Regions from separate parts of the Lawsonibacter sp. JLR.KK007 genome, predicted to be linked through region 1. Evidence: riboswitches for the same ligand, from Rfam matches in the RefSeq annotation. Region 1 holds a riboswitch; the other holds the start of a gene.

Evidence for each region. A riboswitch is a leader RNA that binds a small molecule or an ion and turns the genes downstream of it on or off. The one in region 1 is predicted to bind FMN.
Region 2: it holds a riboswitch for FMN, as region 1 does, so the genes downstream of both, VV088_RS13445 (ECF transporter S component) here and VV088_RS03485 (ECF transporter S component) in region 1, are expected to answer to the same signal.

What each region holds. Positions count from the first base shown of each region.
Region 1 covers NZ_JAYWSY010000001.1:594,775-609,252, forward strand. Annotated here, with positions in the region: gene VV088_RS03465 (DNA polymerase III subunit alpha) at 1-2,585, shown strand, start outside; gene VV088_RS03470 (MgtC/SapB family protein) at 2,712-3,425, shown strand; gene VV088_RS03475 (MgtC/SapB family protein) at 3,437-4,126, shown strand; gene VV088_RS03480 (YjdF family protein) at 4,341-4,760, shown strand; gene VV088_RS03485 (ECF transporter S component) at 4,807-5,433, opposite strand; FMN riboswitch at 5,545-5,671, opposite strand; gene pyrH (UMP kinase) at 5,840-6,553, shown strand; gene frr (ribosome recycling factor) at 6,577-7,131, shown strand; gene VV088_RS03500 (isoprenyl transferase) at 7,204-7,950, shown strand; gene VV088_RS03505 (phosphatidate cytidylyltransferase) at 7,953-8,771, shown strand; gene VV088_RS03510 (1-deoxy-D-xylulose-5-phosphate reductoisomerase) at 8,872-10,008, shown strand; gene VV088_RS03515 (M50 family metallopeptidase) at 10,030-11,118, shown strand; gene ispG (flavodoxin-dependent (E)-4-hydroxy-3-methylbut-2-enyl-diphosphate synthase) at 11,121-12,155, shown strand; gene VV088_RS03525 (DUF7674 family protein) at 12,155-12,589, shown strand; gene VV088_RS03530 (PolC-type DNA polymerase III) at 12,606-14,478, shown strand, end outside.
Region 2 covers NZ_JAYWSY010000002.1:716,297-730,774, forward strand. Annotated here, with positions in the region: gene VV088_RS13385 (CHAP domain-containing protein) at 1-638, shown strand, start outside; gene rplA (50S ribosomal protein L1) at 696-1,388, opposite strand; gene rplK (50S ribosomal protein L11) at 1,402-1,827, opposite strand; gene nusG (transcription termination/antitermination protein NusG) at 1,921-2,445, opposite strand; gene secE (preprotein translocase subunit SecE) at 2,451-2,717, opposite strand; gene rpmG (50S ribosomal protein L33) at 2,752-2,919, opposite strand; gene VV088_RS13415 (HlyC/CorC family transporter) at 3,342-4,598, shown strand; gene VV088_RS13420 (DUF4179 domain-containing protein) at 4,647-5,843, opposite strand; gene VV088_RS13425 (RNA polymerase sigma factor) at 5,840-6,322, opposite strand; gene VV088_RS13430 (hypothetical protein) at 6,432-7,118, opposite strand; gene VV088_RS13435 (RNA polymerase sigma factor) at 7,115-7,675, opposite strand; gene VV088_RS13440 (flavin reductase) at 7,899-8,519, opposite strand; gene VV088_RS13445 (ECF transporter S component) at 8,605-9,141, opposite strand; FMN riboswitch at 9,288-9,404, opposite strand; gene VV088_RS13450 (BlaI/MecI/CopY family transcriptional regulator) at 9,546-9,926, shown strand; gene VV088_RS13455 (M56 family metallopeptidase) at 9,923-11,977, shown strand; gene VV088_RS13460 (acyl-CoA dehydratase activase) at 12,071-14,478, shown strand, end outside.

The DNA.
Region 1 (14,478 bases):
GCTGGACCGACGGGGACGCCTACTTTGAAAAGCTGTGCAGCGACGGCTTTGCCTGGCGCTACCCGGAGCCCTCCCCGGAGCAGGAGAAGCGGCTGCGCCACGAGATGGGGGTCATCCGCCAGATGGGCTTTGTGGACTATTTCCTCATCGTCCACGACTTTGTGGCCTACGCCAAGAACCAGGACATCCAGGTGGGTCCCGGCCGGGGCTCGGGGGCGGGTTCCATGGTGTCCTACTGCCTGAACATCACCGACGTGGACCCCATGCGCTACAGCCTCTTCTTTGAGCGGTTCCTCAATCCGGAGCGGATCTCCATGCCCGACCTGGATATCGACTTCTGCGCCCGGCGGCGGCAGGAGGTCATCGACTATGTCAAGAACAAGTACGGCGAGGACCACGTGGCCCAGATCGTCACCTTCAACACCCTCCAGGCCAAGGCGGCGGTGCAGGATGTGGGCCGGGCGATGGGCTTCAGCGTCCAGGAGCGGAATACGCTGTCCAAGCTGATCCCGGACAGCCGGACCACCATCGCCGAGGCTCTGGTGCTGTCCAAGCAGCTGAAGGAGAGCTGCGACAGGGAACCCCGGGTAAAAAAGCTCATCGACGCCGCCATGGCCCTGGAAGGCACCCCTCGGAATGCCTCCGTCCATCCGGCCGGGGTGGTGATTACCCGCCGTCCGGTGGTGGACTACGTCCCTCTGGCCGCCTCCAAGGACGGCCAGCCTGTGACCCAGTACACCGCCAGTCCCTTGGAGGAGCTGGGCCTGCTGAAGATGGACTTTCTCAGCCTGCGCAACATGACCCTGCTGGACGACGCCGCCCGGCTGATCCGGAAAAAGCTCCCCGGCTTTGCCATCAAAAGTATCCCGGACAACGACCCCGAGACCATGGCCATGCTGGCCGAAGGGAAGACCTCCGGGGTGTTTCAGATGGAGTCGCCGGGCATGACCGGAGTGTGCGTCAGTCTGAAGCCCCGGGACATTGAGGATATCACCGCCATCATCGCCCTGTACCGCCCCGGCCCCATGTCCTCCATCCCAAAATTCATCGAGAGCAAGCACAATCCGGAAAAGATCACCTACCGGCACCCCTCCCTGGAACCCATCCTGGCCACCACCTACGGGTGCATTGTCTACCAGGAGCAGGTGATTCAGATTTTCCAGGACCTGGCAGGCTACTCCGTCGGCCAGGCGGACATGGTCCGCCGGGCCATGTCCAAGAAAAAGGCCAAGGACATCCAGCGGGAGCGGGAGGCGTTCCTCCATGGCGACCCCGCCCGGAACATCGCCGGCTGCGCCCAAAACGGCGTGCCGGAGGATGCGGCTCAGGCCATCTATGACGACATCTCCGACTTTGCCGAGTACGCCTTCAATAAATCCCACTCCCTGGTGTACGCCATCGTCAGCTACCAGACCGCCTGGCTCAAGTGCCACCACCCCAAAGAGTACATGGCCGCTCTGCTCACCTCGGTGCTGGACAGCGGCAAAAAGGTGTCCAAATACATCGCCACCTGCCGGGAGATGGGCATCCCGGTCCTGCCTCCCGACGTCAACCAGTCGGGCGCCGACTTCACCGTGGTGGAGGAGGGAATCCGCTTCGGCCTGGTGGCCCTGAAGGGGGTGGGCTGGGGGTTTATCAACAGTCTGCTGGCCGAGCGGGAGCAGAACGGTCCCTTTTCCGACTTTATGGACTTCTGCGACCGGCTTTACGACCACGACATCAACCAGCGCATGGTGGAGAGCCTGATCAAGAGCGGCGCCTTCGACGCCATGGGCTGCCGCCGCTCCCAGCTGATGCGGGTCTTTGGGCAGGCGCTGGACGGCATCGCCGCCACCCGGAAGCGGAACGTGGATGGTCAGATGGATTTGTTCGGACTGGGCGGCGGGGAGGCGGCGATCTCCCTGCCGGCTCTGGTGCTTCCCGATGTGCCAGAGTACAGCCTCCAGGAGATGATGAACATGGAGAAGGAGACCACTGGACTCTATCTCAGCGGCCACCCTATGGACCAGTACCAGGAGCTGGCCAAGCAGCACGGCGCGGCGTCCATCGGCTCCATTCTGGAGGATTTCGAGGAGACGGCGGGTCCCCGGGAGTACCGGGACGGCCAGCGGGTGTCCATCGCCGGAGTCATCGCGGGCGTCAAGACCAAAACCACCCGAAACAACACCCTGATGGCCTATGTCAACCTGGAGGACAGCACCGGCACCATAGAGCTGCTGTGCTTCTCCCGCGTCCTGGACGAGAGCGGGAGCTGTATCAAGGAGAACGTGCCCGTTCTGGCCACCGGGAAGATCTCCGTCCGGGAGGAGAAGGAACCCCAGCTGATGGTGGACTCGGTCAGTCCCCTGTCTCATCTGGAGGCGGTCCAGGGCAAAGGAGAGACCCTGTACCTGCGTCTGCCCAGCCGGGAGGACCCCCGCCTGCGGAAGGTGCGGCTGGCCCTGTCCTTCTTCCCTGGGTCGCAGGAGGTCAAGCTCTACTTTGAGGACTGCAAAAAGCTGCTGGGCTCCCGCTGCGAGATACACCCCGCCCTGGTGCAGGAGCTGACCGAGCGGCTGGGGCAGGAGAATGTGGTGGTGCAGTAGACGAATGCAGCGGCTGTATGGAGCGGTGGGATTTTGAGTGGTGGGGGATAAACTGCTGGTCCCAAACCCCGAAGCTTCTCCAACTGTGCGGAGGAGCTTCGGTCACGAACTGCAAAGGAGAGAAACATGCTGGACGCTCTGCGGGAATTCAATATGCCCTCCGTCCTCCTGCGGCTGACGCTGGCGGTGCTGTGCGGCGGGATGATCGGGGTCAACCGGGAGCACAAGCGGCGTCCGGCGGGCTTTCGCACCTATATGCTGGTGTGCCTGGGGTCCGCCATGACCGGTGTGCTGAGTCAGTATCTGTGGGTGATGATGAATACCCAGTGGGCGGAGGTCTCGGCGCTGCTGGAGAAGAAGATCGACGTCTCCCGCATCGGGGCCAAGGCCATCGGCGGAGTGGGCTTTCTGGGGGCGGGCACCATCCTGATCACCGACCAGTCGGAGGTGAAGGGGCTGACCACCGCGGCGGGGCTGTGGGCCTCGGCCTGCCTGGGCGTGGCCATTGGAGCCGGGTTCTACGAGGGGGCGCTGGCGGGCTTCGCAGCCATTTTCCTGAGCATCAAGGTGCTGCCCCGGATCGAGGAATTTCTGCTGTCCCGGTCCCGGAACATGAATCTGTATGTGGAGCTGGTGTCCCCCGAGCGCCTGCGGGACTTTATCGCCCTGCTGAAGGCCATGGGCATCCAGATCTTCGACGTGGAGCTGGAGCGGAAGGGACAGAGCGGCGGTGGAGTCAGCGTAGTGCTCTATCTGCATTTGCCAAAAAGCCAGTCCCACACCAAACTGCTGGCCAATCTGTCCTACAGCCCGGACGTGCGGGCCATCGACGAGATATAGGAGGCGGGGATATGCTGCACGAATTGGATTTTTTGCGGGGGATGGGCCTGTCCGGCGTTGTCTTCCGGGTGGCGCTGGCGCTGTTGTGCGGCGGCGTGATCGGCATCGAGCGGGCGGAGAAGCGCCGGCCCGCCGGCTTCCGCACCCATATCCTGATCTGTCTGGGGGCGGCCATCGCCGCCATGACCAGCGTGCATTTGTTTGTGACGATGCACTATTATCTGGACGTGGCCCGCATGGGGGCCGGAGTGGTGTCCGGCATCGGTTTTATCGGCGCGGGCACCATCATGGTGACCCGGCGGCGGCGGGTGAAGGGCCTGACCACCGCGGCGGGGCTGTGGGTGGTGGCGATTGTGGGCCTGTGCTGCGGCTTCGGGTTTTACGAGGGGGCGGTGTATACCACCATCCTGGTGCTGGTGGCAGAGGTGTTTTTCTCCAAACTGGAGTACCGTCTGCTCCGGAGCAACCGGGAGATCGGCGTGTATGTGGAGTATACCAAGCCCTCCTGCCTGGAGGAGGTGGTGGACCGGTGCCATATGCTGGGCGTGAAGATTGTAGACCTGGAGATCAACCGGAAAAACGACGAGACCGGGGCGTCCTGCGCTGTTCTGGCCCTCAGCTCCCGGCAGGGAGCGGGGCGGGAGGAGATCTTCCAGGCCCTGACCAGCGTGGACGATGTGCTGGCCGTGGTGGAGACGTAAGGGATATCCAGGAGCAGCACTTACAGAGAAGTGAAACCGCCTCCCATCGCAGAGGGAGGCGGTATTTGCAAAGCTGGTTCGGATCTGGTATAATGGCACTGCAGAGATAAAAACACAGGGCGGTAGGTAGTCCGTCCGCGGGCCGCGCTCCCGTCAGTAACCTTCCCTCCCGGGTCGTCCATTCTCTGACACACAATCAGGGAGGAAACTGAATATGGACCGACATGCAAGCAGCTTTACCGTGCTGTTCCAGCCGCCCTTCTGGGTGGGGATCGCGGAGCGGTGGGACGAGTCAGGGTATTCGGCGGCCAGAGCCGTCTTTGGAGCCGAACCCACCGACGCCCAGCTCTATGAGTGGATCGAAACGGAGTGGCACAGGCTGCGGTTCAGCCCGGCGGCGGAGGGGGAGCGCCCTGCTCCGGAGCACAGGAATCCCAAACGGGTCCAGCGGGAGGCCCGTGCGGCCACCGGGGAGCGGGGCGTCAGCACCCGGGCCCAGGAGGCTCTAAGCCGTCAGCGGGAGCAGGAGGGACTGGCCCGGAAACGGGACGTCCAAAGCCGCCGGGAGCAGGAGCGGCAGGAAAAGTACCTCCTGCGCCAGCAAAAAAAGCGCGCAAAAAAGCGGGGCAGGTGAAAACCTGTCCCGCTTTTGGTGAGAGAGGAGGAGGACTGCTTCCGGTTTATTTGCCGGCGCCGTGGAGGATAGGGGAGAGGGGCTTGTAGACCAGGAAACACAGGGCGGCAGTGAGCAGCCCTTTGAGCAGGGTGAAGGGGGCGTTGAAGATAATCAGGCACTCCAGAAGGCCGTTGACGCCGGGGCGGATCGCCTGATACGCGGCGATGATCTTGTCGATTGCCATGAACTTGGTGTAGACAGGGTAGGAGATGAAGTAGTTGCAGGGGATGGAGAGCAGAGCCATCACCGCCGCCCCGGCCAGCGCGCCGATGAGGGCGCTCTTCCGGGACTTCTTGTAGTGGTAGATCACCCCGGCGGTAAAGGAGAAGGCGGCGCCCAGGATGAAATTGCACAGCTCGCCGGCGTAGGCGGTGGAGGTGCCCTTGATGATGACCTTGAGCAGGTTCTTCAGGAAGGTGACGGTCACGCCGTACCAGGGCCCCAGGGAGAAGGCGGCCAGCAGCTCGGGCAGGTCAGCGATGTCCATTTTGATGAAGGCGGGGATCAGGAAGGGGATGGGGAAGTCGAAGATGTTCAGGACGCAGGCCACCGCCGAGAGCATAGCGGTGACGGTGATGGCCCGGGTGGAGATGGCGCGTCTGGAATGGGAGACAGTGGCGGGATTGGACATAAAAAACACTCCTTTTTTGTATTTGACCGCTGAAAGACCATGTCTTCCAGGTGTCAAAACAAACAAGGAGGCGTGCTTGCGCGCACCAAAACGGCGCGTGTTTTGTTTCACACACATCTTCTTCCATCCGGACTGTAACCGTTGGTCCCGGAGTTTCACCGGGTCAGCGGACACGTTTCCGTGTCCGGTCGCGGACTTTACCGCCAGTGGGGAATTTCACCCCGCCCTGAAGACATCGTATCCAGTTGTCTGCTCTATTATACGACAGCGGCGGAGAAAATGCAACCCCTAATTTTCGCCGGACGGGCAAATTGTGGACAATTTGAAAAAGTTTGACTTACCCTCTATGCAAACGGTAAAAAATATATTAAAATAGAGGCAAGAAAACGAACAGGAGGGGTAGTTCATGGATCAGCCCAAGTATAAACGCGTGCTGCTGAAAATCAGCGGCGAAGCCCTGGCAGGAGAGGCTTCCCGGGGGTTGGACTTCCAGGTGATCGGCCGGGTCTGCGACGTGATCAAACGCTGTGTGGACCGTGGGGTCCAGGTGGGCGTTGTGGTAGGCGGCGGCAACTTCTGGCGGGGTGTGAAGGACGGCGGCGGAGCCATGGAGCGGGTCCGGGCCGATCATATGGGTATGCTGGCCACCGCCATCAACGCCTTGGCCGTGGCCGACGTGCTGGAGCAGAAGGGGGTGGAGGTCCGGGTACAGACCGCCATCGGGATGCAGGCCGTGGCCGAGCCCTACATCCGCTCCAAGGCCATCCGCCATCTGGAGAAGGGCCGCGTGGTCATTTTCGGCTGCGGCACCGGCAATCCTTTCTTCTCCACCGACACCGCCGCCGTTCTCCGGGCCGCCGAGATCGACGCGGACGTCATCCTCCTGGCCAAGAACATCGACGGCGTCTACTCCGCCGACCCCAAGCTGGACCCCACCGCCACGAAGTACGACGCCATTTCCTACGACGACGTTTTGGCTCAGCACCTGAAGGTGATGGACTCCACCGCCACATCGCTGTCGATGGACAACAAGATCCCGGTGCTCCTCTTCGCACTCAAGGACCCGGAAAACATCTACCGCGCGGTGATGGGCGAGACCATTGGGACCATTGTGGGATAAAAACAAGAAAGGAAGTAATGACCATGAGCCCTGAGATCGTAAGCTATGATGAGAGAATGCAGAAGACCATTGAGGTGGTTAAATCCAATTTCGCCGCCGTCCGGGCGGGCCGGGCCAACGCCGGCGTGCTGGACCGGATCATGGTGGAGTATTACGGCGCTCCCACGCCGCTGAACCAGGTGGCCAACATCGGTTCCCCCGATCCCCGGACCCTGACCATCCAGCCCTACGACATGTCCCTGCTGAAGGCCATTGAGAAGGCCATCCAGACCTCCGACCTGGGCATCAACCCCCAGAACGACGGCCGGGTCCTCCGTCTGGCCTTCCCCCAGCTCACCGAGGAGCGCCGCAAGGAGCTGACCAAGCAGGTGCGCAAGTACGGCGAGGAGGGCAAGGTGGCCCTGCGGAACATTCGCCGGGACGCCATGGATGACATCAAGAAGAAGACCAAAAAGTCCGAGCTGACCGAGGACGACCAGAAGAAGCTGGAGAAGGAGCTTCAGGACATGACCGACAAGCGGTGCAAGGACATCGACGACCTGACCGCCAAGAAGGAAAAGGAACTGATGGCGGTGTAACTGCAGACAGCGGGCCGGTGAGGACACCGGCCCGTTTCCCGGCATAGAAACATGAAAAAGGAGCGACCGCCCATGGCCCTCTTTTCCAAAAAAATGGCAGCGCAGACCGAGGTGGACTTCTCCCGTCTGCCCCGGCACATCGCCATCATTATGGACGGCAACGGCCGCTGGGCCAAGAAGCGGGGCCTGCCCCGAACGGCAGGTCATGCGGCGGGAGCGGAGACCTTCCGCACCATTGCCACCTACTGCAAGGACATCGGCCTGGACTACCTCACCGTCTATGCGTTCTCCTCAGAAAACTGGAAGCGGCCGGAGGAGGAGGTGGGAGCCATTATGGGCCTGCTGAAAAAGTACCTGCTGGAGGCCATCGCCCAGATGGAGCGGGACCGGGTGAAGATGGAATTTTTTGGCGACCTGTCCCCCCTGACCCCGGAGCTGCGGGAGTTGTGTGAGCGGACCCGGGAAATTTCCCGGCACTACGAGGGCTGTCAGGTGAACATCTGCCTGAACTACGGGGGCCGGGACGAGCTGGTCCGGGCGGCCCGGGCCTTTGCCCAGGACTGCATCGACGGCAAAGCCGATCCCAATCACCTGACGGTGGACCGGTTCGGCGGCTATCTCTACTCCCAGGGCGTCCCCGACCCGGATCTGGTGATCCGCACCAGCGGGGAGCTGCGGCTGTCCAACTTTTTGCTATGGCAGGCGGCCTATTCGGAGTTTTATATCACGGATGTGCTGTGGCCCGACTTCTCTAAGGAGGAGCTCCACCGGGCCATTGCCGCGTATCAAAGCCGGGACCGCCGGTTTGGAGGTGTGTAGCGTTGGCAACTCGGATTCTTGTGGGTGTGGCGCTGGGACCGGCCTTTCTGGCGGCCCTCTACCTTCTGCCCCCCCTGGCGCTGGCGGTGCTGGTGGCCTTTATCGCCGGGATGGCCTCCTTCGAGCTGCTGCGGGCCGCTCAGGTGCCCCACCACAATGGGATGTACGCCGTCACCGCCGTGGCCGCCGTCCTGATCCCCCTGGGACACGGGGTGGGCTTCGGCGGCTGGACCGCCCGGGCGGCGGCCCTTTTGCTGATGGCGGCTCTGTTCCTCCCGGCCCTGCGTCAGTACGGCGCGGAGGGGGAGATCAGCTTCAGCAGCATTATGGTCTGCCTCTTCGGCGGCATCGGCATCCCGGTCTTTTTGTCCGCCCTGGTGCAGCTGAAGTGGTTTGACTGCGGACAGTTTTACGTGCTGCTGCCGGTGATCTGCGCCTTCACCACCGATATCGGGGCGTACTTTTTTGGAGTCTTTCTGGGGCGGCACCGGGGGATCACCCAGGTCAGCCCCAACAAGTCGCTGGAGGGCTACATCGGAGGCATCGTCACCGGGTGCCTGTGCATGCTGCTCTACGGCTGGCTGGTGCAGTATTTTGGCGGGGTGACAGTCAAACTGCCGGTTATGGCTCTGTACGGCCTGCTGGGCAGCGCCATCACCGAGCTGGGGGACCTGTCCTTTTCTCTGATCAAGCGGCAGCACCATGTGAAGGACTACGGCGCCCTTCTGCCCGGCCACGGCGGGATGTTGGACCGGTTTGATTCCACCACCTTCGCGGCCCCCATGCTGCTGCTGCTGGTGGAGGTTCTGCCGGCGTTTTGAGAACAGCGTCCCCGTCCCGCCGCAGCGGCAGAAGCCTCCCTTTGCAACGGGGGGATTTTGGATGCAATCCTGGGGTGTTTGCATAGAAAGGAACACAATTATGAGCCAAAAGGTGACAGTTTTAGGTTCCACCGGTTCCATCGGGCGGCAGTCCTTGGAAGTGATTGCCGCCTGCGGCATGGAGGCCGCGGCGCTGGCGGCCAACTCCAGCGTCAAGCTGATGGAGGAGCAGGCCCGGCGGTTTCGGCCGGCCATTGCCGCCCTGGCGGACGAGAAGGCCGCCGCCGACCTGCGGGTCCGTTTGGCGGACACCAACATCCACGTCCTCAGCGGGCTGGAGGGGGTGCTGGAGGCGGCCACCATCTCCAGCGCGGACGCGGCCATTGCCGCCCTGGTGGGCATGGCGGGCCTGCGGCCCACCCTGGCCGCCATCCGGGAGGGTAAGCGGGTCTGCCTGGCCAACAAGGAGACGCTGGTCTGCGCCGGCCCCCTTGTCCTGGAGGAGGCCAAGGACTACGGCGCGAAGCTCTACCCGGTGGATTCGGAGCACTCCGCTCTGTTCCAGTGCCTGGAGGCCAACCGGGACCGGGGCGAGGTGAAGCGGCTGATCCTCACCTGCTCCGGCGGGCCCTTTTACGGCAGAACGCGGGCGGAGCTGGCCGGCATAACGGTGGAGGACGCCCTGAAGCATCCCAACTGGTCCATGGGGGCCAAGATCACCGTGGACTCCGCCACCCTGATGAACAAGGGCCTGGAGGTTATCGAGGCCATGCACCTGTATCGCATGCCGGTGGAAAAAATTTCGGTTGTGGTCCATCGGGAGAGTATGATCCACTCGTTGGTGGAATACTGTGATAATGCCATGCTGGCTCAGCTGGGCGCGCCCGATATGCGCCTGCCCATCCAGTACGCCCTGACCTACCCCAAGCGGGTGCCCGGACCGTCTGCCCCTCTGGACCTGTGGAACTGCGGCCCTCTCACCTTCGGCGCCCCCGACCTGGAGGCTTTTCCCTGTCTGGCCCTGGCCCTGGAGGCGGCTAAGACCGGCGGCACCGCGGGGGCCATCCTCAACGGGGCCAACGAGGAGGCTGTCGCCCAGTTCCTGGCGGGGAAGACCGGCTTTTTGGACATCGCCGCCAAGGTGGAGAAGGCCATGGCCCAGGTGCCGCCGGTCCAGAACCCCACCATGCAGGACATCCTGGACGCGGACCAGGCGGCCCGGGAGTCTGTTATGTAAACCTTTGGAGGCGTATTTCCTATGCTTTATATCATCGTCGCGATTCTGATCTTCGGCGTTCTGGTGGCCACCCATGAGCTGGGCCACTTCGCCACCGCCAAGCTGCTGGGGGTGAAGGTGAACGAGTTCGCTATCGGCATGGGCCCTGTCATCTGGCAGAGCCGGAAAAATACGGAGGAGCCTCGGGAAGGAGAGGGCACCGTATACAGCCTGCGCCTGCTGCCCATTGGCGGCTTCTGCGCCCTGGAGGGGGACGACGAGGACTCGGCCGATCCCCGTTCCTTCGGCAAAGCGGCCTGGTGGAAGAAGATCATCATCCTGTGCGCCGGGGCTTTTATGAATTTCATCACCGGGGTGGTCATCATCGCCGTCCTCTACGCTCCGGCCCAAGGGTTCCGGGTGGAGGTGTTTGGCGGTCCCCTGGAGGGCTATGGCACCGAGGACTGCGGCCTGCTGGCCGGGGACCGGTTCCTGTCGGTGGACGGCCACCGGGTGCTGGTTTACGGCAACGCCCGTTTTTACCTGGACCGGGCGGGGGAGACCATCGACTTCGTGGTGGAGCGGGACGGCCAGCGGGTGGAGCTGAAGGACGTCCACCTGCCCTATCAGGAGCGCACCGATGAGAATGGCAATTATACCCGCCTGCGGGGGCTGTCCATGGCGGTCACCGCCGACCCGACGGACTTTTTGGGGACGCTGGGCTATTCCTGGAAGACCGCCGTCGACTTTGTCCGTCTGGGGTGGATCAGTCTGGGCGACCTCATCACCGGCGCGGTGGGCCTGCGGGATATGTCCGGCCCGGTGGGTATTGTGAACATGATGGGGGAGGTGGGCAGCCAGTCTCCCACCCTCCTGGATGCCGCCTGGAACCTGGGCTATCTGGCGGCGCTGATCGCCGTCAACCTGGCGGTGATGAACCTGCTCCCCCTGCCCGCTCTGGACGGGGGCCGGGTGTTCTTTCTGGCGCTCAACGGCCTGATCTACGGGCTGTTTCGCCGGAAAATCGATGCGAAGTACGAGGGCTACGTCCACCTGGCCGGCCTGGCCGCCCTCATGTGCCTGATGCTGGCGGTCACCCTCAGCGACGTGGGCAAGCTGTTCGGGAGGTAAGCATGACAAAACAGATCAACGTGGGCGGCGTCCTCATTGGAGGGGGCGCTCCCGTTACCATTCAGTCCATGACCAACACCCCCACCCAGGACGTGGAGGCCACGGTGGCCCAGATCAAGAAGCTGGCCGCCGCCGGGTGTGAGATCGTCCGGGTGGCGGTGCCCGACATGGAGGCCGCCCGGGCGGTGGGGAAGATCAAGGAGCAAAGCCCCATCCCCGTGGTGGTGGACATCCACTTCGACTATAAGCTGGCGCTGGAGGCCATCGCCGCCGGGGCGGATAAGGTGCGCATCAACCCGGGGAACATCGGGGGAGCTTACTATGTGAAACAGGTGGCGGACGCTTGCCGTTTACATAATATCCCGATCCGCATCGGGGTGAACAGCGGTTCGCTGGAACGGGAAGTAAAGGCACGGTATGGTGTGACTTACAGGGGTATGGTGGAGTCCGCCATACGACAGATCCGACTGCTGGAGCGGTACGATTTTACGGACATCTGCGTCTCGCTGAAGGCTTCCAATGTACAGACTGCGGTGCAGGCATATTGGCTCATGCACCTGCGGGAGGAATACCCTCTGCACCTGGGCGTCACCGAGGCGGGGACGGTGCGGATGGGCACGCTCAAGTCCGCCGTGGGCATCGGGGGCCTGCTGGCCCTGGGGGTGGGGGACACCATGCGGGTGTCCCTGTCCGCCGACCCGGTGGAGGAAATTTACGCCGCGAGGGAGATTCTGAAGGCGGCGGGGGTGCGCCGGGAGGGTCCGGAGCTGGTGAGCTGCCCCACCTGCGGGCGGACAAAAATTGACCTGATCGCCCTGGCCAATGAGGTGGAGGAGCGGCTGAAGCCGGTGGACAAGCCCATCACCGTGGCGGTCATGGGCTGCGCCGTCAACGGCCCCGGCGAGGCCGCCGCCGCCGACTGCGGCATTGCCGGAGGCGTGGGCGAGGGCCTGCTCTTCCAGAAGGGGGAGATCGTCAAAAAGGTCCCCCAGGAGCGGCTGGTGGATGAGCTGTTTGCCCTGATCGAGACGCTGTAATGGACAAGGAATATTTTGCCCGGAGGCTGTCAGAGCAGTTCCCTGAGTTTCGGACGGCCTATGCGGAGCACCTGGAGTATTATGAGGTGCTTTTAGGGCACGTCTTTTTCGGCAGCGAGACCCTGCTGGGAGCGTTGGAGCGGCTGCTGAAGACCAACCGGGAGAGGGAAACCATCCGCCGGTACATTGACTTTGTGGAGGACATGTACGCCAATGGGGACGACGATGTGCGGAATATTGTGGAAGTTACCCTTCTGGAGTGCCTGGGGGATGACGAAACCATTTTGCGCAACGCCTTTTCTTATTTCTCTGAGAAGCTGATGCTGGCCTCTCAGTCCGTTGAGAGGGACTGGGGCCGCCGGGAGATTCGCATCTGGCATAAAAACGGCCGGACCCTGTACGACTGGGACTGGCCGTCCAAACCGAACACATGAACAGGAGAGCGACTGAATGTCCCAAAAGATACCATTTTTACAGATGTTTGCCGCCCTGCGCCAGTGGACCGAGCTGTGCAACGGGGTGGAGGGCTGGCTGATCCTGTCCGCCGCCATCGACAAGGCCAGCCGCAGCGCCAAGATCACGGTGGAGGGGGCCTCCGGGGCAGGCCCGAACCTGATCATCCAGGCGGAGGAGGCACTGTGCCGGGCCTACGGCCTGACCAGCGTGAAGATCGAGGCGGCGGAGGCCGCTGCCCCTCCGGACCCGGAGGTTCCCGACGCGCCGGAACCGCCCAAGCCCGAGAAGGAGCTGGACCCCTTTGCCCGCACGGAGGCCATCCGCCGGGCGGCGCTGAAACACACCCCCCGTCCCGCTCCGCCCAAGGGGGACAAAAAGCCCCAGGGCAAGGTTGTCTTCGGCCGGCCCGTCACCAAGGCCCCGGTCCCAATCCGGGATCTGGAACTGGATATGGGCGCCGTGGTGGTGGAGGGGGACGTCTTCGCCATCGACAACAAGGAGCTGAAAAAGCGGGGAGCCTGGGTGGTGGCCTTCGATATCACGGACTACACCGGCTCCATCCGGGTGAACAAGTTCTTTCCCGGCGAGGAGGGGAAGCCTCTGGTGGACGGGATCAAAAAGGGGATGCACGTCAAGGTCCAGGGCCGGCTGAACCTGGACCGTTTTTACGGCGATATGGTGCTGGAGCCGGCGGCGGTCAGTGTGACGGAGGTCACTCCCCGGATGGACACCGCCCCAGAGAAACGGGTGGAGCTCCATCTGCACACCAACATGTCCGCCATGGACGCCTTGACGGCGGTGGGCTTCAAGACCGACTCCACCATCGGCCGGGACAAGAACGTGATCAAGCGGGCCGAGGCCTGGGGCCACCCGGCCATCGCCATCACCGACCACGGGGTGGCCCACGCCTTCCCCAACGCCAAGCACTCGGCCAAGAAAATCAAGGTCCTCTTCGGCGTGGAGGCCTACTACATCAACGACGTGGACGACCGGGTGGCGGTCCACGGGGAGACAGACGCCCCCTTCAACAGCGAGATCGTCTGCTTCGACATTGAGACCACCGGCCTGAACAAGAAGTACGAGGTCATCATCGAGATCGGCGCAGTGGTGCTGAAAAACGGGAAGATTACCGATACCTTCAACACCTTCGCCGCCCCGGGGCGCATGCTGCCTCCGGAGATCATCCGCCTCACCGGCATCACCGACGAGATGCTGGCCGGAGCGCCCTCTCAGGAGGAGGCGCTGCGGGCCTTTTTGGCCTTTGCCGGGGACCGGCCCCTGGCCGCCCACAACGCCGACTTCGACATGGGCTTTATCGCCGCCGGGTGTGAGAAGTACAGCATCCCCTTCCACAACCCTTCGGTGGACAGCCTGATTCTGGCCCAGAACCTGCTGCCCGAACTGGGCAAGTACAAGCTGGATATCGTGGCCGAGCACCTGCATCTGCCCGCCTTCAACCACCACCGGGCCAGCGATGACGCGGCAACGGTGGCCTACATGCTCCCCCACTTCTTTCGAAAGCTGGAGGCGCTGGGGTTCCATGACCTGTCCCAGGTAAACCCTTACATGCGCACCATCCGGGGGAAGGGCAAGGCCAAGCGCCAGCCCAAGCACCTCATCGTGCTGGCCAAGAACCAGACCGGCCTGCGCAACCTGTACAAGCTGGTATCCCTGTCCTATCTGGACCACTTCAAGCGATACCCCATCATGCCAAAATCCCTCATCAACGAGAACCGGGAGGGGCTGATCCTGGGCTCCGCCTGCGAGGCGGGGGAGCTGTTCCGGGCTCTGACCGACGGGAAAAGCTGGGAGGAGCTGAAACGCATTGCCTCCTGGTATGACTATCTGGAGATCCAGCCCATCTGCA
Region 2 (14,478 bases), on a different contig from region 1:
AAATAGACGATACGGAGTCAACTATATTTCCATATGCTTTGCCTCGTATTACGACTGTATATACACCGAAGGGAAGTCCTGTAGAAGCCGCAGAAGGTAGAGTATTTGGAGTGAAGTACACAGAAATTGATTCAAACAAATACGATCAAGATACAATGGCAGCGGCAATTGAAAATGATAAACGGGCTTATCCTCAAGCATCTTTACTAAGAGGGGTAACCCATGAAAATTTACCCAGTTACAATTGTACCTCTTATGCGTTGTATAGTCAGTCTTATAATAATAATATATGGTTAGGTTTAGCAAATAGTAACGGTACGGGACCTTGGACATATTTTACTGATGGATCATATGACCTGGTTGTCCGTGATTACCCTGCAACTTATGGTAGCGACAATCTTATTAGTCCCAGAGGTAACGCCCAAGTGGGAGATGTATTTGTTTACGGTTTTAATGAAAGTACATATCCATACGGACCTCATCACATTGGAATTGTTAACTCATTAAAATTTGGAACTGGGGTAAATAAAGTGGTTTCAAAGTGGGGAGCTGGCGGTCTTTGGCTACACACTTGGTCCGACTGTCCATACATCGAAGAAACTGGTTACAACTACTCAATATGGCGATTGGCCGAATAGCAAATACAAAAATCCCCCGGTCGTGAAACCGGGGGATTTCTATGTCAAAGTATCAAATTACACCAGCTTGGCGCCGTTGACCTTGACGCCGGGGCCCATGGTGGAAGCCACGGTGCAGCTCCGGATATACTGGCCCTTGGCGGCGGCGGGCTTGGCCTTGATGATGGCGCCCATAAGGGCGGTGAAGTTCTCGCTCAGCTTCTCGGGGCCGAAGGACACCTTGCCGATGGGGCAGTGGATGATGTTGGTCTTGTCCAGACGGTACTCCACCTTACCGGCCTTGATCTCGTTGACGGCCTTGGTCACGTCCATGGTGACGGTGCCGGCCTTGGGGGAGGGCATCAGGCCCTTGGGGCCCAGCACCTTACCCAGACGGCCCACCACGCCCATCATGTCGGGGGTGGCTACCACCACGTCGAAGTCGAACCAATTCTCCTTCTGGATCTTCTCCACCAGATCCATCTCGCCCACGAAGTCGGCGCCGGCCTCACGGGCCTCATCGGCCTTGGCGGCCTTGGCAAAAACCAGCACCCGCTGGGTCTTGCCGGTGCCGTGGGGCAGAACGATGGCGCCGCGGACCTGCTGGTCAGCGTGGCGGGAGTCGACGCCCAACTTCACGTGGAGCTCCACCGTCTCGTCGAACTTGGCGGCGGCGGTGTCCACCACCAGCTTCATGGCGTCAGCGGTATCGTACAGAGCGTTCTTGTCGATCTTCTTGGCGCTCTCCTTATATTTCTTTCCTCTAAACATTCCTGAACCCTCCTTAGTCGCCCACCAGGATGCCCATGGAACGGGCAGTGCCGGCGATCATGCTCATAGCGGCTTCGATGGAGGCGGCGTTCAGATCGGGCATCTTGGTCTCGGCGATCTTACGCACGTCCTCCTTGCTGATGGTGGCGACCTTGTTCTTGTTGGGCACGCCGGAGGCCTTGTCAATGCCGCAGGCCTTCTTAATCAGCACGGGAGCGGGGGGAGTTTTGGTGATAAAGGTAAAGGAGCGGTCGGCGTAGACGGTGATGATGACGGGGATAATCAGGCCCACGTCGTTCTTGGTCCGCTCGTTGAACTCCTTGGTGAAGGCGGCGATGTTCACGCCGTGCTGGCCCAGCGCGGGGCCGACCGGGGGGGCGGGAGTCGCCTTGCCGGCGGGAATCTGCAGTTTTACATATCCAGTTACTTTCTGTGCCACGAAAGAGCACCTCCAATTTGAAAAATGTGGTCGTTTGGCGGAGCGTTCCGCTCCTCCCACTTGATGCGGCCTTGGGCCGCAGGCTGATCGCCGTTATGCGTTCGCGGGTTCTACCTGGTCCAGCTCCAGCTCCACGGGGGTCTCCCGTCCAAACATGGACACCACCACGCGGACCTTGCCGTTGTCCAGATCGATCTCGTCCACGGTGCCCAGGAAGGACTCCAGGGCGCCGTCAGTGATGCGCACGGTGTCGCCCAGCGCGTAGCTGACTACGATTTCCCGCTTCTCCACGCCCAGGGCGGCCACGTCGGCCTCGCTCAGGGGGATGGCCTTGTTGCCCTCGCCCAAAAAGCCAGTAACGCCCCGGATGTTGCGCACCACGTGCCAGGTCTCGTCGTTCATCACCATTTTCACCAGAACATAGCCCGGAAACACCTTGCGCTCCACGTCCTTGGGGCCGTTGTCCGTGATCTCGGTGACCGTTTCCAGAGGGATGCTGATCTCATGGATCAGCTCATGCATGCTGCGGTTTTCCACATACTTCTCGATGGTGGCCTTCACCGTGTTCTCATAGCCGGAGTAAGTGTGGACCACGTACCAGTTTGCGTTATCCGCCATCCGCGTCACCCTTTAAAGGCGCCGATGAGCAGACTGATCGCCTCGTTGGCCACGAAGTCGAACAGGGCAATGAAAATGCCGACCACGATCACGCAGGCGATGACGATCAGGGTGTTGTTGATGGTCTGCTTGCGGGTGGGCCACTGGACCTTCTTCAGCTCGCTCTTCATGTCCCGGAACCACTTGCCCGCGCGGGCGAAGAAGCCGGGCTTGGCATTCTTATCGGACTTCTTGTCCTTCTTGGCCTGGACGGCCTTTTCGTTTTCAGCCATTACTTACCCTTCTTTCCTTTCGGCGTTACGCCTGTCACTTCGTCTCATTGTGAACGGTGTGCTTCCTGCAGAAGGGGCAGTATTTGTTCAACTCCAGACGGTCGGGGGTATTCTTCTTGTTTTTAAAGGTATTGTAGTTTCTCTGCTTGCACTCAGAGCACCGCAGGGTGATCTTGATGCGCGCGCCGGCCTTTGCTGCCATTTGTTCGGCACCTCCTTTTTTATTTGACAGGAGCGTCTGCGTGCCCGCGTTTCCAAAAGAAAACGCCGGACGCGGCCTGTCTTTGCCGAATCCAGCGCCAAAGGGCGCAGAAATACGCCCAAACGCACGGTGGAAGTTCGGCTGCTGCCTCCCTGTGGCCTGACGGTCAGGTGGAGGGGTCCGCCGCCAGGACACCGCATCCGGACAGCAGAAAAAAGCCCCTTTTCACAGGTAAGTGTTACTATATCACGCCTGTCCCCCGCCGTCAAGTCCTTTCTCCGCTTTTTTGTTAAAAAACCGTGAAGCTTTCCGGCTCCGGGCAAAATAGGTTTGCATTCCAAAAACAGGTGTGGTATACTCCCTACTTAACTATACCCCGTCCTCGGGCGGGGCAAACATGAAATTGGAGTGATTCTTTCCCTATGGACATAGACAGTGCCAGTATTGCGATGCTGATTACCCTGCTGATCCTGGTGGTCCTGTCGGCCTATTTTTCCGCCACCGAGACCGCCTTCACCTCCCTGAACCGCATCCGCCTGAAAACCCGGGCGGACGGCGGCAGCCGCCGGGCCGCCAAGACCCTGGCCCTGGCGGAGGAGTATGACAAGCTGCTGTCCACCATCCTCATCGGCAACAACATCGTCAACATCACCGCCACCACCGTGTCCACCGTGCTGTGCACCAGGTGGTTCCATCAGTACGGCCCCACTGTGGCCACCGTGGCCCTCACCATCATCATCCTGGTCTTTGGCGAGATCACCCCCAAGAGCCTGTCCAAGGAGCGGCCGGAGGATTTCGCCATGTTCGCCCAGCCTCTGCTCCGGCTGTTCATGGTGGTGCTCACCCCGCTGAACTTCCTGTTCACCCAGTGGAAACGGCTGATGAGCAAGGTCTTTCGGGCCAAGGGGGAGGACGGCATCACCGAGGAGGAGCTGGTGGGCATGGTGGACCAGGCCGAGACCGAGGGCGGCCTGGACGAGCACGAGAGCGATCTGATCCGCAACGCCATCGAGTTCAGCGAGCTGGAGGTGTCCGACCTGCTCACCCCCCGGGTGGACCTGACCGCCGCCGGAGAGGACAGCACCATGGCGGAGCTGGCATCCCTCTTTGCGGAGACAGGATACTCCCGCATCCCCATCTACCACGAGACCATCGACAACATTGTGGGCTTTGTCCACGAAAAGGATTTCTACGCCGCCCGCTACCGGGGGGCGACCGCCCTGTCCTCCCTGACCTCCCCGGTGCTCTACACCACCGGCAACACCAAAGCCTTTGAGCTGCTGCGCATCCTGCAGAAAAGCAAGGTCCACATGGCGGTGGTGGTGGACGAGTACGGCGGGACGGAGGGCATCGTCACCCTGGAGGATATTCTGGAGGAGCTGGTGGGCGAGATCTGGGATGAGCACGACGAGGTGATCGAAACCTTCCAAAAACAGCACGACGGCAGCTATCTCATTGCCTGCTCCGCCGACCTGGACGACATGTACGACCTGTTCCAGGTGAAGGGAACCTGCGACGCCGCCACCGTCTCCGGCTGGGTGCTGGAGCAGGTGGGCCGGGTGCCCGAGGCCGGGGACCACTTCCAGGCCGAGGGGCTGGACGTCACTGTCACTCAGGTGGAGCAGCGCCGGGTGCTGGAAATCCAGGTGCGGGTTTTGGAGCATACGGAGGAACCATAAGCAGAGCCTCCAGCCGGATCATTGGCTGGAGGCTCTTTTACGCTCATTTTACGGCAACGCGGAGGGGGCCAGGGGGATGGCCACCCCGCACACCGTCACATGGTCCACCTGGGCGGGGTCCAGCACTCGGGTGACAGAGGCAGACAGGGTGTCGTCATACCGGCGGCTCCAGGCCAGGTAGGGAATGTCCTCCCGGTATCCCTCGTCTGAGCGGACCGTTGTCGTGGGCTTTAATGTTGTGCCATCCTGAAGCACCACCTCCACGGTCACGGCCTGCTCCATTTCAAACAGCTTCTCCCACCAGCTTACGCTGGAGGCTTCATCGGCAGGTCCCATTTCAATCACCAACCCGCCCTGCTCGATCACGGTTGTCTCCACCCCATCATAGCTGAAGGGGTCGCTGTTGGCGTGGGCCAGGTAGCCGGCGCACGCGCCGCCCTCCAGCTCCACCCGGACAGTGAGGGGAGAGACCTCCAGCCGGGTCAGGGTGGCGGCCCCGTCCAGCCAGGGGACTTCCACATTGGGCTCCAGATGGATGGTCTGGTCTGGGAAATCCAACTTCACGTCCTCAAAGGTCCACACATGGTCGCGGATGGCCGCCGTCAGCTCGCTTCCCTCGTGCCGCTGAGCGTGTTCCGTCAGGCGGCCGGTCCACCAGCAATCTATAATCGGGTCGATCTGAATGGTGACCGCCTCTCCCCGCAGGCCTCCGTCTTCATTCTGCACGTTATGCTGGATCAGGCAGGACATTTTATTGTCGCCGGAGTCCTCATCCGGAAGCTGGGTCACATTGGCGCCGCCCTTGCCGGGAATGTTATACACAATATGAAAATATCCATCCTCCCGGGGGGCCAGCACTGTCCCCTCCGGAGCGGTGACGTCCACCCAGATATACACGCTGCTGTCGTCCCCCACGCACTCGTCCAGGGTAACGGTCCAGCCGTTGTAGGTCAGGGAGCGGTCCAGGCGGTAGATGCCGTCCTCCAGCACCTCGGGCGCGCCGGGGGTGGTCGTATCGAACCAGGTGCGCAGACCGGGGTTCAGCACCGCCGCCAGAGTCCCCACCGTCATCACCGCCGCCGCGGCCACGCCGAACAGCATGCCGCCGCTGATGTTCTTCAGCTTCCGTTTTGTTGCGTTTGTCATGGTTTCCTTCCCTTCCGCCGCCCGCTCCAGACGGGCGGTCAAGTCCATTTTTTCCTCGGGGGTAAAGCCCACGTGCTCAAAGCTCTCTTTGATGTTCATCGGGCCACCTCCAATCTTTTGGCCAGCAGCTTGCGGGCACGGCTGAGGCGTTTCCGGGCCGCCGCAGACGTACAGCCGCACAGCCGGGCGATCTCGTCCAGGCTGCAGCCCTCGTAGTAAAAGAGGTAAAGTGCTGTGCCGTAGTGCTTGGGCAGGCTGCGGATGGCCTCGGGCAGGGAGCTGTCCTCCCGCTCCGGAGCGGGGAGCCGCTCGGCCTCTTCAATGGGCACGTTCCGCCGCCGCCCGGCGCTTTTCAGGAGGTCCTTGCAGGCGTTGATCGTACAGCGCAGGACAAATGCCCTCTCATGTTCTTCGTCCGCAAACTGCCGGCCGTCCTCCAGCAGCGTGAGGAAGATATTTTGGCAGATATCCTGGGCATCCTCCCTGGTCAGAGAGTAGGTCAGGCACAGCCGCAGGATCACATCCGCGTAGGCCTCCACGAAGCGTCCTGCCTGCCGCTCGCTGTTCCATTCCGTCATACCCTCGACCTCCTTTCACCCTTAACACGACTGTGAGACCGGAATTGTGACCGGCCGGCAAAACTTTTTTAAAAACGGCCCCCGGCTTTTCAGCCGGGAGCCGCTGCCCTCAGTTCTCCTCAGGCGGGACCGGTACAAAGACCATCCACTCATAGCTGCCGTTCCAGTTCACCCCTACCCGGCCTTCCTCCAGTATCACATAGCGGACTCCCTCCTTGGGGAAGTTAATCTGGCCGTCCTCCTCCGGGATGCCCTGGGTGCGGGACGTGCTCTCCCGAACCTCCAGCCCATCCGGACGGACCACAGCGGTCTCCGACCAGTACCAGTACACCGTGCCGTCCACCATGATCGCGGGGGTCTGGCCGCGCTCCATGCCAAAGAACTCCACCGCCGCGTCGAAGGACTCGCAGCCTATCCCCGGAGCCTCCGAATTGCCCTGGGGCAGGTCCCCGGTGCTGCTGTCCGCCGGCGCGCCGGACTCCGGCGCCCATTCGCCGGAGGGGAACTCCGCCGGGGGGAACAAGCTGTCCTCCGTCTCGTCCCCAGAGGGGCCGCTGGGCGCGCTGGAGGCGGGGCTGGACCCTCCGCAGCTCCCGGCCGGGGCGGTGGAGCTGCCGCCCCCCATGCCAAAATGGCTCACTCCGTAGCCCAGGACCAGCACCACCGCAAAGCTGGCCGCCCAGCCCAGCCAGACCCCGTAATTGCGTCCAGACCGGGGACGGCGGTACTCCTCCGCCTCCTGGATCAGATCGTCGTCCAGCAGGCCCATGGCGTCTAACAGATGTTCTGCCTTCATACCGCGACCCCCTCCCGCTCCAGCTCCTGCTTCAACCGGGTCCGCATCCGGTGGAGCCTGGATTTCGTCTGTCCCACGCTCAGGCCGAACCGGTCCGCCAGACCGTTCAGCGGCTCCAGATAAAAATACCGCCGGACGAACAGCGCCCGATCCTCTGCCGGGTATGTTCGGAGAAAGGCGGAGATGATGGCCGCCGTCTCGCTGGCCTCCAGGTTCTCGTCGGGGCGGCGGTGGTCGGGCAGGCAGTCCTCCAGCTCGTGGAGGGCCACCTCCACCTGACTGCCGCCCCGCTTGGCCGCCTTCAGCCGCCGCCGCCGGTCCAGAGACAGGTTCCGGGTCAGCTTGCCGAAGAAGGCGGACAAGATCCCGGGCCGCTGAGGCGGCATGGCGTTCCAGGCCCGGAGCCAGGTGTCGTTGACACACTCCTCTGCGTCTTCCTCCCGGTCCAGGATGCGCCGGGCAATGGTGTGGCAGTAGGGACCATATTTCGCCTCGCTCTCCGCGATGGCCTGCTGGGACCGGGCCCAGTACAGATCGATGATCTTACCATCCTCCATATTGATATGCCTCCTTTTGCTCTAAGCCTCCCTTCGCAGCGGGAGGTGGTATTCGCAACGCCAATGACGGAGGGTTGTCCCCGATCGCAATGTATCTGGTACGATTCAGAGAAATCCTCCCCAGCTCCGCCAGGGTCCTTTTGCGAAGGGGGCCGTTGTCTACCTATACAGACGCAAAACCCGCGCCGAAGGGTTCGCCCCCGGTGCGGGTTTTTGAAAAATTTTATGCCAGCGGCTCAAAGTCGGAGGCGGGGTGCTTGCACAGGGGGCAGATATAGTCGGCAGGCAGCTCGTCCCCCTCGTAGACATAGCCGCACACCTTGCACACCCACCGTTTCTTCTCGCTGGGGGCGGCGGAGGCCCCGGGCTTGGGTTTGATGTGGGCCTGGTAGTAGGCGTAGGTGGCGCTGGGGACGGAGGAGATCACCCCGCCGTCCAGTACGTCGGCCAGGAACAGGGTGTGGGTGCCCAGGTCGGTTGCGGAGACAACCTTGCAGCTCAGCCAGGCGTTGGTCCCCTGGGTGACGCAGCAGATGCCGTCCGCGTCCCTGCTGGTGTGGTCCTCAAAGCCGGCGAATTTGTCCACATCCCGGCCCGACTGGAAACCGAACCGCTGGAACAGGTCGAATTTGGCCTCCTCCGACAGGATGGAGACGGTGAATCGGCCCGTCTCCTTGACCATGTCGTGGGTGTAGTTGCTCTTGTTCACCGCGATGACAATGCGGTTGGGGTCGGTGGTCACCTGGATGGCGGTGTTGGTGATGCAGCCGTTGTCCTTGTCCCCTTGGCGGGCGGACAGCACAAACAGACCATAGCTCAGGGAATACATAACCTTGTTGTCCATAAAAGCTCCTCCTTATTTTGTAGTTTGATGGCTATGGGACCAGTTTACCATAGTCTGTCCGAAAAGTCCAGAAATAAAACAGGAATCAGTCCCGGGCAATCCGCTCCCCGTATGGGACGACCGGCTTGTACAGCAGCAGGGCGCCCGCCGTGTTCAGGCCCCCCTTGAGCAGGTTGAAGGGCAGAAAAACCGGGAGCAGCAGCTCTGCCGCCGCCTGCCGGGAACAGCCCATGTAGACCGGCGCGATCAGGTAATTCCAGAGGAGCATCATCACGACCATGCACCCCCAGCCGCACAGGAGCCCGCCGGCCGCGCCCGCGAAGGTCCGTCTCCTCCGGTAGATCAGAGCGGCGGTACACGCGAAGGAGCAGCTGGAGATCACATTCATCAAAAATCCCAGCACGCCGTTTTCGCTGACCGTCAGCAGCTCCGCGAAGGAGACGGTCACGGCGGCGGCACAGGCGGCGGACGGCCCGAAGATCAGCCCGCTGACCGCAAGCACAATGTCCTTGGGGTCGTACTTCAGGAAAAGCACCAGAGGGACCCGTCCCACGGCGGCGGCCCCGTAGGCCAGGGCGCAGAGCATCGCGGCGGCTGTCAGCTTTTTTGTACTGTGTTTCATAGAAAAACCTCCCGAAAAAAATGGACCCCTGAAGGCACGAATGCCCTTCAGAGGCCGATCATTTCGGTGTATGTATAAGGTCAACAGAGCAGCGTTCCGGACGGGCGAAAAAAGTGCGGAAGCCAGCTGTTACGCTGACCGGTTCCATACACCTTCTTCAAATCCAGACTATACTGTCGGTTTTGGAGTTGCACCAAATCAGCGCCTGCGCGCTCGCGGACTGTACCGCCGATCGGGAATTGCACCCTGCCCTGAAGACATTTCATGATTCAGTTGTCTATTTTAGTATAGCATAGAAGAACGCGGTTGTCAACCGCCCTCCGGCTTCCACAAAATTTTGGTTGACATTGTAGACCAACTGTGTTATGATTGGTCTACAATGTAAACCAAAGGAGGGTTTCCTCATGGACGGCATCAACCTGACCAACAGCGAATGGTACGTTTTGGACTGCCTGTGGGAGCGGTCCCCCCAGACGGTGATGGAACTGGTGGGGGCGCTGGGCGAGCGGCTGGGCTGGGCCAAGAGCACCACCATCACCACCCTGCGGCGGATGGAGGACAAGGGTCTGGTCCGCTGCACCGTGGAGGGCCGCGCCAAGCACTACTCCCCCAACCTTCAGCGGGAACAGGCCGTCCAGGGGGAGACCCGTTCCTTCCTGGACAAGGTCTACCGGGGCAGCGTGGGGCTGATGATGTCCGCTCTGGCGGAGAACAAGGCCCTGTCCAAGGCGGAGATCGACGAGCTGTACGAAATTCTGCGCAAAGCAGAGGAGGGACAGAGATGAAATTATTGACAGAATGGGCGGTCACCTCCGGCGTTCTGATTCTGATCGTGCTGGCGGCGCGGTGTTTGCTCAAGGGCCGGCTGTCCGCCCGGTGCCGCTACGCCCTGTGGGGGGTAGTCCTCCTGCGGCTGCTGGTGCCCTTCCAGGTGGAGCTGCCCGCCCCGGTTTCCGACGCTCTGCCGGTGCTGGCCTCCAATCTGGCCCTGGAGGTGGGGCAGTGGGAGGAGCCCTCCATCCCCCTGCTCTCCCAGGGGAGCAAGCCCGTTGCCGAGTTCAATCTTGACATCGAAACCACACTGGAGCCGGGGGATATCATATCCTACTCAGACGGAGCGGGCTGTCTGCGGCGAGATGGGGAGACAATTACCTGGTACCGCTATATCCTGTCCCCGGAACAGATTGTTCTTGCCCTGTGGCTGGCGGGGGCGGGGCTGACGGGAGCGGCTATTCTGCTTTCTAACCTGGGTTTTTCCCTGAGGCTGAGAAAGCGGCGGGAGCGGTTGGAGGGTTTGGACGCCCCCATCCCCGTCTATACGGCGGTGGGCCTGCCCTCCCCCTGCCTGGCCGGGGTGCTCCGGCCCGCTGTCTATGTGACCCCCGGGGCGGCGGAGGATGAGACCGCCCTGCGCCACATCCTGGCCCACGAGCTGACCCACTATGCACACAAGGACCACCTCTGGTCCCTGCTGCGGTGCTTGGCTCTGGCCCTCCACTGGTACAACCCCCTGGTGTGGCTGGCGGTGGCGCTGTCCAAGCAGGACGGCGAGCTGGCCTGCGACGAGGGAGCGGTGGCCCGGCTGGGGGAGGGGGAGCGTATCCCCTATGGCCGTACCCTGGTGGATATGGTGGCGGCACGGTCCCCGCGGCCCCGTGACCTGCTGTCCTGCTCCACCGCCATGACGGGCGGGAAGAAGTCCATCCAGCAGCGGGTGGCCGCCCTGGTGAAGAAGCCGGAGACAGTGAAGACCGCCCTGTTCGCCGTGATTGCTGTCGTCGCTCTGTCTGCTGTGTTCGTCTTTGCGGAGCGGGAGGAGCCGGTTCGGAACTTATACGGTCCGTACCGGTATCAGGTAAGCCATACCCAGGCGGTTCAGTTCTCCCCATCCCTCATCTCCAGCCAGATCTACCCCGCCCCCATCACCGACCCCGACCTGCTGGAGCAGGCCCTGGAGATTTTGGACTCAGCCGCCGACCTGCTGAATACCCCTGAGGAGCTGGATCTGGATCTGTCCGACGCCCCGTTTCTCTCTCCCCGCGTCACCCTGCTGGAGAGCCCGGACGACAGAACAAGCGGACACACCTATCTGCTGTACACCGTCCGCGCCGTCAACCGGGACTGGTGCTTGCTGGTCACACCCGCTGAAATGGGCGCGGAGTCCTACCGTGTGGCAGGGACACTGGACGTCTCCGCCCCGGGGGGCCTGGAGAGCCTGGCCCGGCAGCAGCGCTACCGGGAGCGGGAGGACCTGACCCCGGCCACCTTTGACTACAACCAGTACCACGCCCGCCTGGGAATGGCCCAGGGGATCTGGCTGAACATGCCCATGCTCCACGACGGACGAGTGCTCACCGACCCGGAAGAGCTGGAGCAGATCAGGAATCTGCTGATTCTCTCCCCCATCCCCCGTGACGGCCCGCTGGAGTGGGACGGGGACTGGACCCATATCATCGCCTTTTCCTCCACCCCGCCGGACCCGGACTGGACAGGGGCGGACGCCGCCAGCGTTTACTATATCCTGGCCACAGACGAGGGGTTCTATTACGTCTGCTCTGGAGACATGAAGGAGGGCGGGTACTATATCGGCACCATCTCCACTGAACACTGGGAGCAGGCGGTGGAAATCTTTGAAAACGCCCCCTCGGTCGATGAGCGGCAGCACGCGGCCCGAGATGCGGAGCTGGCCCAGAACGAGGAACCGGAACGGGTTCACCCGGTCACCGGCAGCAAAAGCAACAAAACCCCCGGCGGATTGAATCCGCCGGGGGTTTTGTTGCTTTTGCTCACGGAAAGGCCGTTAACTTCCCGCTTTTCTTCCCTTTTGCCCCGTTAAAAAGCCGTTAATTTCGTTGTTTTTCAACCAAAAAGCCGGTATCATATACCATTGAAAAATAGGCTTCCTACTCCTGAAAGGCGGTTATACCCTATGAGTCTGCGCGTCGGCATTGATATCGGCTCCACCACCGTGAAGGTCGTGGTGCTGGACGAACAAAACAAGCTGCTCTTCCGCTCCTACGAGCGGCACTTCTCCAAGACCCGGGAGCGGGCGCTGGAGACATTGAATTCCATCCGGGATATGCTCTCCGGACAGGACATTAAGGTCACCATCACCGGCTCCGCCGGCCTGGGCGTGGCCACCGCCGCGGGCATCGACTTTGTCCAGGAGGTCTACGCCACCGCCGCCGCCGTGAATACATACATCCCCGACACTGACGCCGTCATCGAGCTGGGGGGCGAGGACGCCAAGATCATCTTCTTCGGCGGCGCTCTGGAGGAGCGGATGAACGGCTCCTGCGCCGGGGGTACCGGGGCCTTCATTGACCAGATGGCTACCCTGATGAACGTCACCGTCAGCGAGCTGGACGAGCTGTCCCTGAAGCATGAGAAGATTTACCCCATCGCCTCCCGCTGCGGGGTGTTCGCCAAGAGCGACATCCAGCCCATCCTGAACCAGGGCGGGCGGAAGGAGGACGTGGCCGCCTCCATCTTCCAGGCGGTGGTGGACCAGACGGTGGCCGGCCTGACCCAGGGCCGGGAGCTGAAGGGGAAAATCGTCTTTTTGGGCGGACCGCTCCACTTCCTCATGGGCCTGCGGCAGCGGTTTGTGGAGACGCTGAAGCTGGACGGAGACCACGCTGTGTTCCCGGAGGACGGGGACTGCTTTGCCGCCATGGGGGCCGCCCTGTGCGCCACCGACTACGCCCCCGCCCCCTTCGAAACGGTGATGAAAAAGCTGGAAGACAGCGCCAACACCGCCACGGTGGTGGACACCATGCCCCCCCTGTTTGCCAGCCGGGAGGAGTATGCGGCCTTTCTGGAGCGGCACAACAGTGCCGGCGGCCCGGACATCCTTCCCATCAACGGGTACAACGGGGACGCCTATCTGGGCATCGACGCCGGGTCCACCACCACCAAAATCGTGCTCATCACGGCCGGCGGCGATCTGCTGTATCAGTATTACCACTCCAACCAGGGCAACCCGGTGGCCATCGTGCTGGAACAGCTGAAGGAGATTTACAGGCAGTGCGAAAACCGCATTGTCATCAAGGGGGCCGCCGTCACCGGCTACGGGGAGGACCTGATCAAAAACGCCTTCAACTGCGACCTGGGGCTGGTGGAGACCATGGCCCACTACAAGGCCGCCGCCTTCTTCGATCCCGACGTGGACTTCATCATCGACATCGGCGGGCAGGACATGAAGTGCTTCAAGATACGCAATGGGGCGGTGGACTCCATCATGCTCAACGAGGCCTGCTCCTCGGGCTGCGGCTCCTTTATTGAGACCTTCGCCAAGGCCCTGGGGTATGAGATTGAGGATTTCGCCAAGCTGGGTCTGTTCACCCAGAAGCCGGTGAACCTGGGCTCCCGGTGTACCGTGTTCATGAACTCCTCCGTCAAGCAGGCCCAGAAGGACGGGGCCAGCGTGGAGGACATCTCCGCCGGACTGTCCATCTCCATTGTGAAGAACGCCATTTATAAGGTGATCCGGGCCGCTTCCGCTGACGATTTAGGGAAACACATCGTGGTCCAGGGGGGCACCTTCTACAACGACGCGGTCCTCCGGGCCTTTGAGCAGGAGATTGGCCGGGAGGTCACCCGTCCCGACATTTCGGGCAGTATGGGTGCCTTCGGAGCCGCCCTGGCCGCCCGGGACCTCCATCTGGAGAAATCCGCCCTCCTCTCCCGGGAGGCGCTGGACAACTTCGCCCACACCGCCAAGCCCGCCACCTGCGGCCTGTGTACCAACCACTGTTCCCTGACGGTGAACTCCTTCGACGGCGGGCGGCGGTTCGTCTCGGGCAACCGGTGCTCCCGTCCGTTAGGCGAGGAGCCCCACCGCCTGCCCGACCTGATGCGGTACAAATACCAGGTGCTTCGAACCCTCCAGGGCCGGGGCCAGGGGGACGGCTCCCGGGGCAAAATCGGCATCCCCTTCGGACTGAATATGTACGAAAACCTGCCCTTCTGGTTTGAACTGTTCACCAAGCTGAACTTTGAGGTGGTCCTCTCCCCGGAATCCTCCCGGAAGGTCTATCTGAAGGGCCAGCGCACCATCCCCTCGGACACGGTGTGCTACCCCGCCAAGCTCCTCCACGGCCACGCAGAGGCCCTGGTGGAGGAGGAGGTGGACGCCATCTTCTACCCCTGCATGCCCTATAACTTTGACGAGGGGGCGGGGGACAACAACTACAACTGCCCCGTGGTGGCCTACTACCCCGAGCTGCTGGCGGCCAACGTCCCGGAGCTGAAGCAGGTGCGCTATCTGTACCCCTACTTCGGCCTCCACCGCCCCAAGGACATGGAGCGCAAGGCGGGGGAGTGGTTTTTCAATGA